4 regions of the Promicromonospora sp. NPDC050880 genome follow, and region 2 is predicted to be linked to each of the others. Evidence: riboswitches for the same ligand, from Rfam matches in the RefSeq annotation. Region 2 holds a riboswitch; each other region holds the start of a gene.
The links. A riboswitch is a leader RNA that binds a small molecule or an ion and turns the genes downstream of it on or off. The one in region 2 is predicted to bind thiamine pyrophosphate.

Region 1: linked by a shared signal. The riboswitch ahead of ACIBBF_RS22285 (FAD-dependent oxidoreductase) and the one ahead of ACIBBF_RS10720 (thiamine ABC transporter substrate binding subunit) in region 2 are both predicted to bind thiamine pyrophosphate.
Region 3: linked by a shared signal. The riboswitch ahead of thiD (bifunctional hydroxymethylpyrimidine kinase/phosphomethylpyrimidine kinase) and the one ahead of ACIBBF_RS10720 (thiamine ABC transporter substrate binding subunit) in region 2 are both predicted to bind thiamine pyrophosphate.
Region 4: linked by a shared signal. The riboswitch ahead of thiC (phosphomethylpyrimidine synthase ThiC) and the one ahead of ACIBBF_RS10720 (thiamine ABC transporter substrate binding subunit) in region 2 are both predicted to bind thiamine pyrophosphate.

Annotation. Positions count from the first base shown of each region.
Region 1 covers NZ_JBITFV010000019.1:17,297-21,704, forward strand. The annotation lists gene ACIBBF_RS22275 (thiazole synthase) at 1-151, opposite strand, end outside; gene thiS (sulfur carrier protein ThiS) at 154-423, opposite strand; gene ACIBBF_RS22285 (FAD-dependent oxidoreductase) at 420-1,655, opposite strand; TPP riboswitch at 1,647-1,750, opposite strand; gene thiE (thiamine phosphate synthase) at 1,789-2,442, shown strand; gene ACIBBF_RS22295 (CBS domain-containing protein) at 2,533-2,964, shown strand; gene ACIBBF_RS22300 (DNA topoisomerase IB) at 3,000-3,971, shown strand; gene ACIBBF_RS22305 (hypothetical protein) at 3,963-4,250, opposite strand.
Region 2 covers NZ_JBITFV010000005.1:6,325-10,732, forward strand. The annotation lists gene ACIBBF_RS10690 (sulfite exporter TauE/SafE family protein) at 1-33, shown strand, start outside; gene ACIBBF_RS10695 (molybdenum cofactor biosynthesis protein B) at 30-527, shown strand; gene ACIBBF_RS10700 (MoaD/ThiS family protein) at 552-791, opposite strand; gene moaC (cyclic pyranopterin monophosphate synthase MoaC) at 788-1,258, opposite strand; gene ACIBBF_RS10710 (PAS and ANTAR domain-containing protein) at 1,383-2,153, shown strand; gene ACIBBF_RS10715 (DUF4235 domain-containing protein) at 2,142-2,423, opposite strand; TPP riboswitch at 2,461-2,566, shown strand; gene ACIBBF_RS10720 (thiamine ABC transporter substrate binding subunit) at 2,561-3,649, shown strand; gene ACIBBF_RS10725 (ABC transporter permease) at 3,625-4,408, shown strand, end outside.
Region 3 covers NZ_JBITFV010000012.1:38,914-43,321, forward strand. The annotation lists gene ACIBBF_RS18335 (hypothetical protein) at 48-2,348, shown strand; TPP riboswitch at 2,374-2,471, shown strand; gene thiD (bifunctional hydroxymethylpyrimidine kinase/phosphomethylpyrimidine kinase) at 2,461-3,393, shown strand; gene dxr (1-deoxy-D-xylulose-5-phosphate reductoisomerase) at 3,380-4,408, opposite strand, start outside.
Region 4 covers NZ_JBITFV010000028.1:40,765-45,172, forward strand. The annotation lists gene ACIBBF_RS25145 (N-acetylmuramoyl-L-alanine amidase) at 1-552, shown strand, start outside; gene ACIBBF_RS25150 (C39 family peptidase) at 632-1,972, opposite strand; TPP riboswitch at 2,109-2,214, shown strand; gene thiC (phosphomethylpyrimidine synthase ThiC) at 2,212-3,966, shown strand; gene ACIBBF_RS25160 (LacI family DNA-binding transcriptional regulator) at 4,045-4,408, opposite strand, start outside.

The sequences.
Region 1 (4,408 bases), on a different contig from region 2:
TGGTCAGCTCCGTGCCGGACGCCACGAGCGCGTCCTCCAGCGCGAGCAGGCTCGCCGCTCCCCCGGTGCCCATGACCAGGCGCGAGGACAGCTCCGTGCCCGCGATGGTCAGCGGCGCGTCCGGCACGACCGGTTCCGTCGGCTCCGTCATGGTCAGCCTCCCTGCACCGCGGTGACGACCTCGACCCGGTCGCCCGGGCGGACGGTCGTGGTGTCCCACGCTCCGCGCGGCACGACGACGTCGTCCAGCGCGACCGCCACGCCCTGCGGGGCGCCGTCCACCACGACGCCGGGCAGCAGGCGCGCCACGAGGTCGGTGACGGGCAGCGGCGCGGGCAGCGGGTACGGGTCGCCGTTGACGAGGGCGGTGCCGGGCGAACCCGTGCGGCCGGGGTGGCTGGTCTGGTCGGGGTGGCTGGTCATGCGGTGCCTCCTTCGATGGTGCTGGACACAGGGGTGCGGCCCGCCGGGGTGCCGCACGCCGGGCCGAACCGGAGCGGGTCGGCGTACCGGGCGGCGGCGGCCACCGCGGCCCCGGCCGCTTCCTCGTCCGCCCAGGCGGACGGGGCCGCACCCAGCGCGTGGTCGAGCGCGGCCGCCGTGAGCGGGGCCAGCAGGATGCCGTTGCGGTGGTGGCCGGTGGCGAGGTGGAGGCCGGGGGCGGCCCGGCCCAGCAGCGGCGCGTTGTCGGGGCTGCCGGGGCGGGACCGGGTGGTCGCCTCCAGCAGCACGGCCTCGTCCAGGCCGGGCAGCAGCACGCGGACGTCGCGCAGCAGGGCGAAGACGTCGCCGGCCCGGGTCAGGTGGTCGTCGGCGCGCTCGTGGGACGTCGCGCCCACGACCACCTCGCGCGTGCCGTCGGGCCGCACGGGGCGGGGTACCGCGTACACGGGGCGGCCCTGCACCACGCCGCGCACCACCACCCGGGGTGCCCGGTCGGCGTCGGCGAGCAGGCGCAGCGTCGTGCCCGGCACGGGGCGCGTCGGGGCGCCCGCGTACAGGGTCCCGCTCGCGTGCCCCGCGGCCAGGACCACGGTGCCGGCCGCGTACGTGGTGCCCGCGGCGTCGACCGCCCCGGTCACGGCGCCGTCCGCCCAGGTGAGGGCTGCCGCCGCACGGCGCACGACCGTGCCGCGGGCCGCGACCACGCCCGCGAGCGCCGCGTGCAGGGCCCGCGGGTCCACGCTGTGGTCCCCCGGCACCCACGCCGCGCCCGCCACGCGGGGCCCCGTCCCCGGTTCGCGCTCGCGCGCCGCGGCGGGTGGCAGCTCGGCCGAGCCGAGGCCCCACTGGCGGTGCAGGGCGAGCAGGCGGCGCAGGGCCACCACGTCGTCGGCGTCGTAGGCGAGGGCGAGGGTGCCCGACGTCGTGTCCAGGCCGACGGCGCCGGGCGGCAGGCCGGCCGCGTGCTCGACCGCCGAGGCGTAGGAGGGCCACAGGGCGAGCGCCGCGGTACCCAGCCGGGCCTGCCCCTCCTCGCCGAAGCCCGCCTCCATGACGGGCGCGAGCATGCCCGCGGCGGCGTGGGTGGCACCGTCGCCGGGCGCGGGGTCCAGGACGACCACGCCGGCTCCGGCGTCCAGCGCGCGCCAGGCCGCGGTCAGCCCGACGACGCCCGCGCCGACCACGAGGACGTCGCACGCACGGCTGCTCATGATGCTGCTCCCTTCGCTGGCATGACCCAGATCAGGTTCGACGGTCGGCGCCCTGCGCCCTCTCAGCCCCGTGCGGGGCTCCCGTGCACGCGACCACCCTAACCCCCGTGCGGGGCGGGCCTACACTCGCGCCGTGGACCACCGCACCGACCCGCGCGCCCGCCTGGCCGACGCCCGCCTGTACCTGTGCACCGACGCCCGCGAGGGCACGGGTGACCTGGAACCGTTCCTGCACGCGGCGCTGGAGGGCGGGGTCGACGTGGTGCAGCTGCGGGACAAGTCGCTGGACGTCGCGCGCGAGATCGAGCTGCAGGCGCTCGTCGCGCGCGTGGCGACCGAGCACGGCGCCCTGTGGGCGGTCAACGACCGGGCCGACGTCGCCCGGCTGACCCGCGCGCCGGTGGTGCACATGGGCCAGGGTGACCTGCCGCCGGACGCGGTGCGCACCCTGCTGGGCGACGACCCGGTGCTGGGCCGGTCCACGCACGCCCTCGACGAGGCGCTGGCGGCGGAGGCCGACCCGCGGGTCGACTACTTCTGCGTCGGTCCGCTGTGGGCCACGCCGACCAAGCCGGGCCGCCCCGCCGTGGGCCTGGACCTGCTGCGGGAGGTGGCCGGCCGGGCCCCGGCCACGCCGTGGTTCGCGATCGGCGGGATCGACGCCGAGCGCCTGGACCAGGTGCTGGAGGCCGGGGCCCGGCGCGTCGTCGTCGTCCGCGCGATCACGCAGGCCGCCGACCCGCGGGCCGCCGCGGCCGCACTGCGCAGGCGGGTCGAGGCAGCCTGAGGCGCGCGTGCGAGCGCGGGCCCCGCGGGCCATGCTGGAGGGGTCGGTGAAGCAGCCCGCCGTCCACGTCCCGAGGGATGGAGAACGACGATGGAGAACGACACGACCCGGCAGACGGTCGCCGATGTGATGACCCCCGCACCCACCACCGTCGACGCGGCCCAGCCGCTGCGCGAGGCCGCCCGGCTGATGGCCGCCGAGAACGTCGGCGCGCTGGTCGTGACCAGCGACAACACCGCCGTCGGCGTGGTGACCGACCGGGACCTGGTGGTGCGCGGCCTGGCCGAGGGCCACGGCGTGGACGCCCCGGTGCAGCAGGTCGCCAGCGAGAAGGTGGTCACGGTCGGCCACACCGACCCGGTCGAGACCGCGGTCGAGGTGATGCGCTCCGCCGCCGTGCGCCGGGTCCCGGTGCTGGACGGCGACGTGCTGGTGGGCATCGTCTCGATCGGCGACCTCGCCGTGGAGCGCGACCCGTCGTCCGCCCTGGCGGACATCTCGGATGCCGAGCCCAACCGCTGAGCGCGCTCACCCACACCAGCGACTCCGACCCCGGCATCCACCGCCGGCGGCGGGGTCGCGGGTTCTCGTACACGGACCACCGGGGCGCCCGCATCACCGACGCCGCGACGCTGGCCCGCCTCCGCGCGCTCGCCGTGCCGCCGGCATGGACCGACGTGTGGATCTGCGCCGACCCCACCGGTCATCTCCAGGCCACCGGGCGCGACGCCAGACACCGCAAGCAGTACCTCTACCACCGGCTGTGGCGCGAGCAGCGGGACACCGCGAAGTTCGACGACCTGGTGGAGTTCGGCAGCGCCCTGGTCACGCTGCGCAAGCAGGTCGACGCCGACCTGCGCTCACCGCGGCTGGGCCCGCAGCGGGTGGTCGCGACCGTCGTCCGGCTGCTCGACGAGACCCTGATCCGGGTCGGGAACGACGAGTACGTGCGGTCCGGCGCGTCGTTCGGGCTGACGACCCTGCGTTCCCGGCACGCCGAGGTGCAGGGCGCCGAGATCCGGTTCCGCTTCCGCGGCAAGTCGGGCACCCCGCACGACGTCGTCCTGCACGACCGGCGCGTGGCGAACGTGGTGCGCCGGTGCCAGGAGCTGCCGGGCCAGCGCCTGCTGCAGTACGTGGACGGCGACGAGACCCGCACCGTCGGGTCCCGGGACGTCAACGAGTACCTCGGCCGGGTCATGGGTGACGGGTACACCGCCAAGACGTTCCGGACGTGGGGCGCCAGCGCCCTCGTCCTGGGCCACCTGCGCGGGCTGACGCCGCACACCCGGCAGGAGCACGACGCCCAGCGCGCCGAGGCCGTCCGGATCGCCGCGGCCCACCTGCACAACACCCCGGCGGTGTGCCGCAAGAGCTACGTGCACCCCGTGCTGCTGACCGAGGACCGCGCCGAGCTCGACCGCCTCGTCGAGCGCTCCGGCGCCGCCGCCGCGCGCACGTCACGGTGGATGGACGCCGACGAGCGCGCCCTGCTGAAGGTGCTCACGGCCGCCGGCCGCTCAGCCTGACGAACCCGCCGGGCAGACGGCGTCGAGCGCGCGGTCCAGCGTGTCCGGGGTGAGGCCGGCGGTGCCCACCTGGGTCTGCAGGTTCGCGAGCACCTGGTCGGAGGCCGCCCACAGGGGCACACCGGCCTCCCGGGCCACGTCGGTGAGCACGCGCTCGGCGGCGTCCTCGTCGACGCCGCGGACCACGGCGACGACGCTCTTGACCCGCTCGACGGAGACCAGGCCGATGACGACGGCGCGCAGCGCGGGGTCGTCGGGAGAGATGCCGGGTGGGGACATGGGAACCTCCAGATCCAGGAGATCTGGAGCCGCTTCATGACCCCGGGTCCCACCACCGTAGGCCCCCGGCCGCTCACCAGGCAACACCCCGGTCAGCCCGCATGCGCCGGCGCCCGGCCTTTCAGGTGCGAGTGACCACAAACAGGACGAACCTCGGA
Region 2 (4,408 bases):
CCGGAGCCGGAGGCCGATAGCGTGTCGGCATGACGTCCGACCAGGTAGCGGTGATCACCGTCTCCGACCGTTGCGCGCGCGGCGAGGCCGAGGACCGTTCCGGCCCCACCGCCGTGTCGCTCCTGCGCCAGGCGGGCCACACCGAGGTGCGCACCTACCTGGTGCCCGACGGCGTCGAGCCGGTCCGCGGAGTGCTGCGGACCGCGCTCGACGACGGCGCCCGGCTGGTGGTCACCACGGGCGGTACGGGTATCACGCCCCGCGACCTCACCCCTGAGGGCACGGCCGAGGTGCTCGAGTACCAGATCCCCGGCATCGCGGAGTCGGTGCGGCAGCAGGGGGTCGCCGCCGGGGTGCCCACGGCCGTGCTCTCCCGCGGGCTCGCCGGCGTCGCCCGGTCGGGTGACGGGGCGCGTGCGCTCGTCGTGAACCTGCCGGGATCCTCCGGCGGCGTGCGCGACGGGCTCCAGGTGGTGCTCACGCTGTGGCCCCACGTGCGGTCGCAGCTCGACGGCGCCGACCACTGAGCCCGCGACGGCGCGGAGCTCGGCTCAGCCGCCCGCGAAGGGCGGCAGCACGTCCACGGTGACCCCGTCCGGCACCGGCGCGGCCCCGTCCGTCGTCCGTGCCCCCGCGACGAGCAGGGCACAGCGCGGCAGCACGTCGCCGAGGCCCGGGTGGGCGCCGGCCAGGGCGGCGCGGAGGGCGGCGACCGAGGTCGGCCCGTCGACCTGTTCGGTGGGGAGCCCGGCCGCCTCGCGGGCACCGGCGAAGTAGCGGACGGTGATCATGCGCCGCGCACCCAGTCGCCGGACTTGCCGCCCGTCTTGCGCTCCAGGCGCACGTCCGCGAGCGAGACGGACTTGTCGAGCCCCTTGACCATGTCGACGACGGCCAGACCGGCGACCGCCACGGCCGTCAGCGCCTCCATCTCGACACCCGTGCGGTCGGCGGTGCGCACGGTCGCCGTGATCTCGACGCCGTCGTCGGTCACCACGAGGTCCACCGCGGCGCCGTGCACGCCGATCACGTGCGCCAGCGGCAGCAGCTCGGGTGTCCGCTTGGCGGCCGCGATGCCCGCGATGCGGGCCACGGCCAGGACGTCGCCCTTGGGCACGGCGCCGTCCCGCAGGGCGCGCACGACGTCGGGGGTGCAGCGCACCGTGCCCGAGGCGGTGGCAGAGCGGACCGTCGGCTGCTTGGCGGTGACGTCGACCATGCGGGCCTGGCCGCGGTCGTCCAGATGCGTGAAGCTCACGGGACCAGGGTGCCACGAGCGCTCCGGTGCCCGTTCGGCTGTCCGAAGTATCCGAACTGTTCTAAGGTGGTTGGTCTCGGAGTCATGAAGCGGCTCCAGGTCCCCTCGGATCTGGGAGGTTCACATGTCCCCCGACAAGAAGCACGGTCTCGCCCTCGTGGACGGCGGCGACGTCTCGTCCGCCCTGCCGCGGGTCGCGCCCGGCGAGCTGGCGGACGCCCTCGGCATCGGAACCAACCTGCTGATCGGCCGGTACCGCGTAGGCCTGGCAACCGGCGACTGGTGGTGGTCCGACGAGGTCTACACCATGCACGGCTGGCGGCGGCACGAGGTGGAACCCGGCCTCGACGCGCTACGTTCCCGCAAGCACCCTGACGACCGCCTCCGGGTGGTGCGCGCCGCCAGCGAGGCCCTGCGGGTCGGCCGGCCGTTCGCCTGCGCCCACCGCATCGTCGACAAGAACGGGCGCACGCGATCGGTCGTGGTCATCGGCCAGGGGCAACGTCGAGAATCCGGCGGAGGCCCCGAGGTGGCGGGCTACGTGCTGGACGTGACGCCGGTCCAGAAGGAGGCGCTGAACCGCCGCTCGGCCGGGGCGGTCCAGCGCGCGTTCGTCAGCCAGGCGGCGATCGAGCAGGTCAAGGGCGTCATCGTCGCGGTACGCGGAGTGGACGAGGCGACCGCCGACGCGACCCTGCGCGAGGTCGCCGCCACCGTCGGCGTGCCCCTGCGTCTCGCGGCGGACCAGGTCATGGCCGCGCTCCGCGCCGACGACGAGAAGGCGGGGGTGACGCAGGCCGCGCTGACGCGCGCGCTCGACGCCGTCCAGCCGGTGGGGCGGCCGCGGAGCCATGACGCGCTGCTGACCCGGCGGCCGCGCCGGTCACACCGCTGAGCGACGCGCCGCGATACGCAGTGCGGCGGTGTGCGCGCCCTTCGCTGCCAGGCGCTTGGCGAACACCGCCGTGCCGGCCGCGACGGCCGCGAACACCGTCGCCTGCACCAGGTCCAGCTCCGGGTCGTCCGGCTTGTTGGGCGCGTCGTTGCCGGTCACACCCTTCCAGATCATGCTGACCGCCTTCTGCGCGACCCAGCCGGCCGCGATAGTCAGGGCGAGGGTGCCGACCTTCTCGGCGAGTGTCTGTTCCGTCTCAATCTGGGCCACCTCTACACCGTAGCCCCCGACGGCGGACTAGGCTGCACGGAAACGACAGGGGAGCGCCCCGACGGCGCTGAGAGTGCGGAGAACCGCAGACCCTTGAACCTGATCCGGTTCACACCGGCGGAGGAAGTCGAGGCACGATGTTGCGTCTTTCCGGTGCCCCCTGGGGCGCCTTCCACAGCGGTACGGTCGGCGGCGCGGTCGCCGTGGCACTCCTGGTCGCCGGCTGCGCCGGCGGTTCGGGCGCTACCGGTTCCGAGGACACCACGTCGGCAGGCGCGGCGTCGGGCACCGTGACGCTGGTGACCCACGACTCGTGGGCGCTGGACGAGAAGCTGGTGGACCGGTTCGAGCAGGAGTCGGGCCTGACCGTCGAGGTCAGCGCGGCGGGCGACGCCGGGACGCTCGTGAACCAGCTGGTGCTGACCAAGGACGCGCCGCTGGGCGACGCCGTGTTCGGCATCGACAACACGTTCGCCTCCCGCGCGCTGGAGGCCGGGGTGGTCGAGGAGTACACGCCGGAGGGCCTGCCCGAGGGCGTCGAGCAGGTGGGGGGTGCGCTCACACCGGTCGACCAGGGCGACGTGTGCGTGAACGCCGACGAGGCGTGGTTCGAGGAGTCGGGCCTGGAGGTGCCGAAGACCATGGAGGACCTCGCCGACCCCGAGTACAAGGACCTGCTCGTGGTGACCAACCCGGCGACGTCGTCCCCGGGGCTCGCGTTCCTGCTGGCGACGATCGGCGCGTTCGGCGAGGACGGGTTCGAGGACTACTGGGCGTCGCTCGTGGACAACGGCGTCAAGGTCGCCGACTCGTGGGAGGACGCCTACTACGTGGACTTCTCCGGGGCGGGCGAGGGCGGTGAGCGGCCGCTGGCGCTGTCGTACGCGACGTCGCCCGCGTTCACCGTGACCGAGGACGGCGCCGCGTCGACCACCAGCGCGCTGCTGGACACCTGCTTCCGGCAGGTCGAGTACGCAGGCGTGCTGGCCGGCTCCGACAACCCCGAGGGTGCCCGCGCCCTGGTGGACTTCCTGCTCACCGAGGACGTGCAGGCCGCCCTGCCGGAGTCGATGTACATGTACCCGGCCGATGCCTCGGTGGAGCTCCCCGCCGACTGGCAGAAGTTCGCGCCGCAGGCCGAGGCGCCGTTCGAGGTGGACCCGGCCGACGTGAGCGAGCACCGCGACGAGTGGATCGAACGGTGGACCGAGACGGTCGTGGGCTGAGCCGGAGCCGGACGCCGGCGGACCGGCCTGGGCGCGGGCCCCGGCCCGCACCGTTCCTGTGGGGAGCGGCGGTCGCCGTCCCCCTGGCCTTCCTCGGCGTCTTCTTCGCGTGGCCGGTGGTCGCGCTCGTCGTGCGGGGCTTCGTGCTCGACGGCGCGCTCGATCTCACCGGCTTCACCGAGGTGCTGTCCCGGCCGCGCACCTGGCGGCTCGTGGGGCTCACGCTCACCCAGGCGGTGCTCGGTACGGCGTTCTCGGTGCTGCTCGGGCTGCCGCTCGCCTACCTCCTGTACCGGCGGGCGTTCCCCGGGCGCACTCTGGTGCGCGGGCTGGTGACGGTGCCGTTCGTGCTGCCGGCCGTCGTGGTCGGCGTCGCGTTCCGCGCGCTGTTCGCGCCCGGCGGCACCCTCGGGTTCCTCGGGCTGGAGGAGTCGCTCGCCGGGATCGTCGTCGCGCTCGTGTTCTTCAACGTGTCCGTGGTGGTGCGCACCGTCGGCGGGCTGTGGGAACGGCTCGACCCCCGTGCCGAGGAGGCCGCGGCCTCGCTCGGCGCGGGGCCCGCCCGGGTGTTCCGCACCGTCACGCTGCCCTCGCTCGCGCCCGCGATCACGTCCGCGGCCTCGGTGGTCTTCCTGTTCTGCGCCACCGCGTTCGGGGTGGTGCTCGTGCTCGGCGGCGTGCGGTACGGGACCATCGAGACCGAGATCTGGGCCCGCACCACCCAGTTCCTGGACCTGCGGTCGGCGTCCGTGCTCTCGA
Region 3 (4,408 bases), on a different contig from region 2:
CATGACAATTCCTTGAAACTTCGGTTACCGATCATTAACCTGGCGGCATGTCTGTTTCGTCCGTACCCGAGGTCGGGCACACCCACGGTCCCGCGGCGCTCGCCGACAGCCTCGCCGCGGTCTTCCAGACCGAGGCGTGGTCGGGTCCGGACGGCGACTCCCGGGTGGCCCGGCACCTGCGCGAGGCCGGGGTCGACGTCAGCGCGATCTGGGCGGCGTCCCGCTGGAACATGGGCGAGGACGGCGAGGCGCCCAACCGGCGCCACCCGCTGCCCGGCGACCCGCGCGGCCCGCAGACCGCCGCCGCCCTGCGGGCCGTCGCCGGGCTGCCGCGCGGTGCCGCGCTCCTCGGTCTCTACCTGTGGTCGCAGGCCAGCGACGCGCTGCAGTACACCTTCCGGCACGGCCGGATCATCGTGCCGCTGCGCGCGTTCGTCGAGACCTGGGAGACGTGCCGCGACGAGGCCCCCGACGCCGTGTGCCGGGCCGAGGGCGACGCCGTGGCCGTCCTGCTGCGCACGCTCATCACGCAGATGCACACGTCGGCCGCCCGCAGCGCGGGCAGCCTGCCCCGGCTCGCCGGGGCCGCCGCGCGGGCCGGTCAGAGGTGCGCGGACCTGCTGCGTGCCGCCCGGGCCATCCCCGACCCGGCGTCCCCGTTCCGCCGGGAGCTCGTACCGCAGGCCGTGACGCGGATCCGCTACTTCCGCGCGCTCGCCGAGGCGTCGGTGGCCGCGGACGAGGCGATGGCGGGCCGGCCCGACCGCCTCGGCCCCGCGCTCGACGGGCTGCGCGCCGCCGAGACCGACCGGCACCTCAACTACATCCTGGCCAGCGAGCTGCGCTCCTACCGGATGCACCTGACGGAGCTGCACCGCAACCTCGGCGCGCGGTGGCTCACGCTGGACCGGCTCAAGACCGTCTACATCTACCCGTTCGGGCTGCGGGACGTGAGCCCGGCCGCCGCCGTCGCGGCGATCCGCGGCATCGCCGACCGCGACGAACGCCCCTGGCTGCTGGGCGTCCGGACCGTCGCGACACGCGCCCGCCTCAAGATGGACGACGTCTGGGCGAGCGTCGACCGTGCCGCCCGCCCGTACGGCGGGGCCTCGCTGTCCATGCCCGACGTGCGGCTGGAACAGCCCGACGGCACGCTCATCGCCGAGCTGACCTGCGACGTGCGGTTCACCGAGTTCGGCAACCACTACGTGCGGTTCCGGTACTCGGCGCACGACCAGTCGCCGCAGCAGGTGCGCGACGCCCGGTTCCGGCTGTCCAACCTGCACGCCGACATCCGGGTGCGGTGGATCGCGCCGGACGGCTCGCCGCTCGACGTCGACCACGGCGACGCCCTGCCGCCCGAGCGCCTGTTCGACCTCGCCGACCTGCTCCAGCGCGCCACGGCGGACCTGGTCCGCACGGGGACCGAGATCGCCCAGGGACGGGCGCACGTGGTCACCACCGTCTACGAGGCCAGCCGCGGCACCGGCCCCGCGGCACCCCGGGCGGCCCGCACGCCGGTCGCGATGGGTGACGAGCTGCTCGCCGCGTTCGGCTCGCAGGTGCTGCTCCAGCCGGTCTCGTACGGCACCGCGACGCTGTGCGACTGGACCCTGCGCCAGCGCAACCCGGTGCTGCTGGAAGGCGTGCGGCACCTGGGTGACGTCGTGGCGGTGACCACCAACTCCACGACGGTCGCGCTGGTGGGCGCGGCGCACTTCAAGATCTCCCAGTACGGCTCGCTGGCCGAGTTCGTCGCGAGCCTCAACGGGCTGTTCAGCGCCTGGAACGCCACGCTGGCCGACCACCTGCGGATCGTCGCGGCCATGCTCGCCGACCACGACGTGAACAACGGCGCCGACCTGGCCGAGCGCAAGGAGCGGCTGACCCGCGAGCAGCTGCGCCTGCACGAGTTCGCCTCGGAGGTGCGCACCACGCTGACCACCATCACCTCACCCACGTTCCTGGCCTCCGCCCTCGAGTCCCGGATGCTCAACCAGCTCCTGCACGCCTCGCACTTCGAGCAGCAGGCCGCGGTGGTCACCGAACGGCTGCGCGAGCTGCTCCAGGAACCCATCGCCACGCGGCTCGCCGCCCTCGAGCGCCTGCACGGCGACCGCGAGCGCGCCGAGGAGGCGAGGCGGGAGCGCGGCAGGCGCCGGCTCATGGACGGCACCCTCTCGGCCATCACGGTGTTCGCCGGCGTCTACGCGCTGATCGGGACGGTCCAGGTGGCCCTGGACGCGGCGCTGATCGACGGCGTCCAGGCGGTCGCGGCCACGGCCCTGGTCACCGTGGGCGCGCTGGTGACAGGCCTGGCCGTCTTCAACTGGACGCGCGGTCACTGACCCCTCGATCCGGTCTAGGGTGGGCCCACATGGCGCGGGGCGCCGGGGCACAGCCCGGCTGAGACGTACCCGTGGAACCTGATCTAGGTAGTGCTAGCGAAGGGAACGCCTCATGGGCTCCGTCCTGCCCGAACCTCTGCCCGGCGCCGCAGCGCGCACGCGTCCCGCCGGCCACCCCGTGGTGGCGCTGACGATCGCCGGCTCCGACCCGTCCGGCGGGGCCGGGATCCAGGCCGACCTGAAGACGTTCGCCGCCCTGGGCGGCTACGGCTGCGCGGTGCTCACGGGCCTGACCGCGCAGTCCACGACGGGCGTGACCCGGGTGCTGCCCGTCCCGGCCGACATGGTCACCGCACAGCTCGGCACCCTGTTCGCCGACGTCGCCGTGGACACGGTGAAGATCGGCATGACGACGGACGCCGAGGTCGCCCGCGCGATCGCCGCCGCCCTGCGCGACCTTCGGGCCGGTGCGCGGCCGCCGTTCGTGGTGCTCGACCCGGTCATGGTCGCGACGTCGGGCGACCGGCTGCTGGCGCGCGAGGCCGAGACGGTGCTCCGCGAGGAGCTGCTGCCCCTGTCCGACCTCGTGACGCCGAACCTGCCCGAGGCGGCCGTGCTGCTCGGCACCGACCCCGCCCGGGACGCCGCCGAGGCCGCGGACCAGGCCCGCGCGCTGCTGGGCCTCGGCGCACGGTTCGCCCTGGTCAAGGGCGGGCACCTCACGTCCGCGGAGGCGGTGGACCACCTCGCGGGCCCGGGGCTCGGGGCGGGAGCCGGCGACGTCGTGGCGCTCGCCGCGCCCCGGGTCGCGACGCGCAACACCCACGGCACGGGCTGCACGCTGAGCTCGGCGTGCGCCGTGCTGCGGCCCGTGCACGACGGCTGGGAGCCCGCGGTGCGCGCCGCGAAGGACTACCTCACGGGGGCGCTGCGCGCGGCGGACGACCTCGTGGTGGGCGGCACCGGCACGGCGGCCGGGCCGTGGCGCGGCCACGGCCCCGTCCACCACGGCTTCGCCACCGCCTTGTCACCTACGCCGTCTTGAGGATCTCCGCGGCCCGCGCCCGGGCCCACGCGTCGGCCTCGAGCACGCCCTCGACCGACCCCGCATCGCCCGCGCCCGTCGCCGCGTGCGCCTCGACGACGGCGGCGACCGTGTCGACGATGTCGAGGAACCCGATGGTGCCGTCGTGGAAGGCGTCCACGCAGACCTCGTTCGCCGCGTTGTAGACCGCGGGGAACGTCCCGCCGGCCTCACCGACCTGTCGCGCCAGGCGGACGGCGGGGAAGGCGTCGTCGTCCAGCGGCGCGAACTCCCAGGTGGCGGCCTGCGTCCAGTCGATCCCGACGTCGACGTCGGGCAGGCGGTCCGGCCAGGACAGGCCGAGGGCGATGGGCACGAGCATCCGCGGCGGGCCGGCCTGCGCGATGGTGGACCCGTCCACGAACTCGACCATGGAGTGGATCATCTGCTGCGGGTGCACCACCACGTCGATCGCGCTGAACGGGAGGTCGAACAGCAGGTGCGCCTCGATGACCTCCAGCCCCTTGTTCACCAGGGTCGCGGAGTTGGTGGTGACCACGCGCCCCATCGCGAAGTTGGGGTGCCGCAGGGCCTGCGCGGGCGTCACCTCGCGCAGCTCGTCGCGGGTGCGTCCCCGGAAGGGCCCGCCGCTCGCGGTCACCACGAGCTTGCGCACCTCGGACGCCGACCCCGAGCGCAGTGCCTGGGCGATGGCCGAGTGCTCCGAGTCCACGGGCACGATCTGGCCCTCGTGCCGCACGGCCGCCGTGACCAGCGCGCCGCCCACCACCAGCGACTCCTTGTTCGCGAGCGCCAGCGTCGATCCGGCCTCCAGCGCGGCGAGCGTGGGCCGCAGTCCGACCGAGCCCGTGATGCCGTTGAGCACGACGTCGCTGCCGCGGCCGGCCAGCTCGGTGGCGGCGCCGGGCCCGGCGAGCACCTCGACGCCGTCGGCCCCCGCCTCGGCGAGCAGGGCGGTCAGCGCGGGGCGGGCGGCGGCGTCGGCCACGGCGACGGCGCGGACGCCGAGGGCGGC
Region 4 (4,408 bases), on a different contig from region 2:
CCGGTCTTCGGCCGGGCCTACCCGGAGGCGGCCGCGTACGCGGCGCACCCGGACGTGCCGGTGCAGCCCGTGACGCCCATCGAGTACACGGTGGGCATGGGCCAGACCTACGCCGTGGCCGACGACGACGTGCCCTCGGACTACTACCGCGCCACGACGTTCGACGGCTCGGGGCCGGGCGACCGCACGGTGGTCCGGGGCCAGGACGTGTACTACCAGCTCTGGCTCGCGCACCGGCACGTCTTCGTCAAGGCGGCCGACGTCGAGCTCCACGACCCGGTGGTCGCGGACGTGTCGGGCCCCTCGATTGAGGGCAAGGCCCGGGTAGGCCGGATCCTGACCGCCGACGCCGGCACCTACCTGCCGTACGACGTCGACGTGGCCTACCGCTGGCTCCGCGACGGCGAGCCGGTGGCCTGGGCGACCGGCCCTCGCTACCTGGTGACGGCCCGCGACCGGGGAGCGGACCTCACGGTCCGGGTCACGGTCTCCGCCCCGGGCCACACCCCGGCGTCCTACACGTCCGACCCGCTCCCGATCCCGCCCCGCTGACCCGCGTACGCCGTTGAGTGCGGGATATTCGCCCTTCCGGCACAGGGAAAAGGGCGAATATCCCGCACTCGACCGAGGGTCACCAGTTCGGGGTGAGGCCCGGGACCCTCCGGGGGAGGTCGACGTCCTTCGGGTGGTACACGTAGGTCAGGCCGTCGGTCGAGGTCTGCCAGACGCGCTCGAAGTTCTCCCGCGTGTACACGACCCGCACCGCGTCGTTCGTGGCGCCGTGCGGGTCGTTGAGGATCGGGTCGCCGTCGGCCGTGAACCCGCGCAGCACCACCAGGTGGCCGTCGGTCTCGTACCCGGCCTCCGGCATCTCCTCCGCCGTGAAGTTGATCGAGAGGACCAGCGGGATGCCGGCCGCGACGAACCGCTCGGCCTCGGCGAGGGAGCGCAGCCGGGTCACGAACGACGTCAGCCCGAACCTGTTCGCGTAGGCGGCGTTGAACGGCCAGTTGCCCGCGCCCTCGTAGGCGTAGTCCCAGGTGTTCATCGCGGCGTAGTCGACCTGCGGGTCGCCGTTCGGTGCCTCGATGCCCTCCAGCTCCTCGGGCGGCACCTCGCGCCCGTAGGAGTAGATGACCATCGTGGACGACGTCGGCGAGCACCACACCTGGCCGCCGCCCCCGAACTCGGGGTACTCGCCGCGGTGGATGTTCTGGCTGAACTGCGGCACGTCGAGCACGACCTCGCGGCCCAGTGTGAAGTCGCTGGTGCCGGTGTAGTGCGTGTCGGGCAGGTACTCGTTGGTCATGGTGGTCACGGCGTCCAGCCGCGGGGACACCCGGGCGCCCTCCGGCCGGTACAGGGTGACGCGCGTCTGGAACGCGTGCGGCTCGTGTCCCGACTTCGCGACGTACGTGTCGGTGAACAGGTACGCGTCGTCGTCGGCCTGGCCGTTCACGGAGGTGCGGTGGATGTCGCCCACGCCGCCGTCCGCGGGGGAGAAGTCGTCGCCCGAGGCCCAGCGCCCCATCACGAACCACTTCGTCCATGCCCCGTCGGCCTTGCGCCCGCGGAACTCGATCTCGACCCACGTCCCCGTCGGCGTCCTCGCGTTCCACGAGCTCACCGACTCGTCGACCGGGTACCCGGTCTCGACCACGGGCGACGTCCACCGGCCCGTCTCGTAGCGCACGGCGCCGCCGTCGCCGAACGGGTCGGTGTACTCGACCACCGCACCGCCCCGGCCCAGCACCAGCCCGCCGCGGGCGTCCGCACGCAGGTTGGTGGTCTCACCCGCGCGGAGCTCCCGCACCCCGTCCCACGCGGTGAGCGTGATCCGGTTGTCCGACGCCGCCACGTCCGGCGCCGAGCCCGCGGGCACGGCGCTCGCCGTGATCCCTGCCTGCATCACGAGTGCTCCTGTCGTCGCCAGCGCGAACGCCGTGGTCCGCAACCTTCTCCGTACCGACATGCCTGCCTCCAGGCTTCGGGGCCCACGTCCCGGTGAGCGAGCCGTCGACCTTCTCTATCAGAGCGGACGCGGGTGCAGAAGTGTTTTGGGCACGGCCGAAGAAGACCCGCACGGCGGCACGGTGCTAACGTCGTCCGCGATCCCACGGGTGCCCCGCGCAGGGGCTGAGATCGGGCTGGACGGCCCGGGACCGTTGAACCTGTCCGGTTAACACCGGCGTAGGAAGCAGGAGTCTGATGATGGAGCACACCCCTTCCCGCACGCTCGCGTACGAGCACGGCACCGATCCCGCGCACGACGCCGGCCTGCGGGTGCCGGTCACCGAGATCACGCTGGCGCCGTCCCCCGACGGCAGCCCGAACCCTCCGGTGCGGGTCTACCGCACGCAGGGTCCGGGCTCCGACCCGGTCCGCGGCCTCGGCCCGGCCCGCGAGCCGTGGGTCGTGGCCCGGGGCGACACCGAGGAGTACGACGGCCGCCGCCGGGCCCTGGCCGACGACGGGCGCGGCGCGGTGCGTCGCGGCGCCGCGACCCAGGAGTGGCAGGGCGAACGACGTCGCCCGCGCCGGGCGCTGCCCGGCCGGCGGGTGACCCAGATGCACTACGCGCGCCAGGGCGTGGTCACCCCCGAGATGCGGTTCGTCGCCCTGCGCGAGGGCTGCGACGTCGAGCTGGTCCGCAGCGAGGTCGCGGCCGGCCGGGCGATCATCCCGAACAACGTGAACCACCCCGAGTCCGAGCCGATGATCATCGGCAAGGCGTTCCTCGTGAAGGTCAACGCGAACATCGGCAACTCCGCCGTCCACAGCTCCATCGCGCAGGAGGTGGAAAAGCTCGAGTGGGCCACGAAGTGGGGCGCCGACACCGTGATGGACCTGTCCACCGGCGACGACATCCACACGACCCGCGAGTGGCTGCTGCGCAACTCGCCGGTCCCGATCGGCACCGTGCCGATCTACCAGGCGCTGGAGAAGGTGAACGGCGACGCGAGCGCGCTGACCTGGGAGATCTACCGCGACACGGTGATCGAGCAGTGCGAGCAGGGCGTCGACTACATGACGGTGCACGCCGGCGTGCTGCTGCGGTACGTGCCGCTCACGGCGGACCGCGTCACGGGGATCGTGAGCCGCGGCGGCTCGATCATGGCCGGCTGGTGCCTGGCGCACCACCAGGAGAACTTCCTCTACACGCACTTCGACGAGCTCTGCGAGATCTTCGCGGCCTACGACGTGGCGTTCTCCCTCGGCGACGGCCTGCGCCCCGGCTCGCTCGCCGACGCGAACGACGAGGCCCAGTTCGCCGAGCTGGACACGCTCGCCGAGCTCACGAAGCGGGCCTGGACCTACGACGTCCAGGTCATGGTCGAGGGCCCGGGCCACGTCCCGTTCCACCTGGTGCGCGAGAACGTGGAGCGGCAGCAGGAGCTGTGCGACGGCGCCCCGTTCTACACGCTGGGCCCTCTGGTCACGGACGTCGCGCCCGGCTACGACCACATCACGTCCGCCATCGGCGCCACCGAGATCGCCCGGTACGGCACGGCGATGCTCTGCTACGTGACGCCCAAGGAGCACCTCGGCCTGCCCGACCGTGACGACGTGCGCACGGGCGTGGTGACCTACAAGATCGCCGCGCACGCCGCCGACGTCGCCAAGGGACACCCCGGTGCGCGAGACCGGGACGACGCCCTGTCCAAGGCCCGGTTCGAGTTCCGCTGGCGCGACCAGTTCAACCTGTCGCTCGACCCCGAGCTGGCCGAGGCGTACCACGACGAGACGCTGCCGGCCGAGGCGGCGAAGACCGCGCACTTCTGCTCGATGTGCGGACCCAAGTTCTGCTCGATGCGCATCTCGCAGGACATCCGCGACGAGTTCGGCGGGGCGCCGGCCCAGGCCGCGCTCGCGGCCGCGGCGGAGGAGGGCATGGCGGCCAAGTCCGCGCAGTTCCGCGCCGCGGGCGGCGAGGTCTACCTCCCGTCCCCGCAGCTCCGCCCCTGACCCGTCCCCGTTGAGTGCGGGATGTTCGCCCTTTCTTGTGTGCCAGAAGGGCGAACATCCCGCACTCGACGGGGTGTGTCACGGGAGGTCGCTCAGGTCCGGGACCGGGCCCGTCGTGGTGCCCTCCACGAGGGTGACCGGGAGCAGCACCGACTCCGGCTCCTCCCCGGCGAGCAGCGCGACGACGGCCATGCCGAGCGCCCGGCCCTTCTCGACGAGCGGCTGGTGCACGCTGGTGAGCACGTCGGGGGACAGCCACGGCAGGTCGAGCCCGTCGAACCCGGCCACGGACACGTCCTCGGGGACCCGCAGGCCGAGCTCACGCGCCGCGATGACGGCCCCGGCGGCCAGCAGGTCGGAGTGCGCGACGATCGCCGTCGGCCGGTCCCGTGCAGGAGCCCACTCGGACAGGATCTCGGTGGCCGCGTCGCGCCCGTGCTCC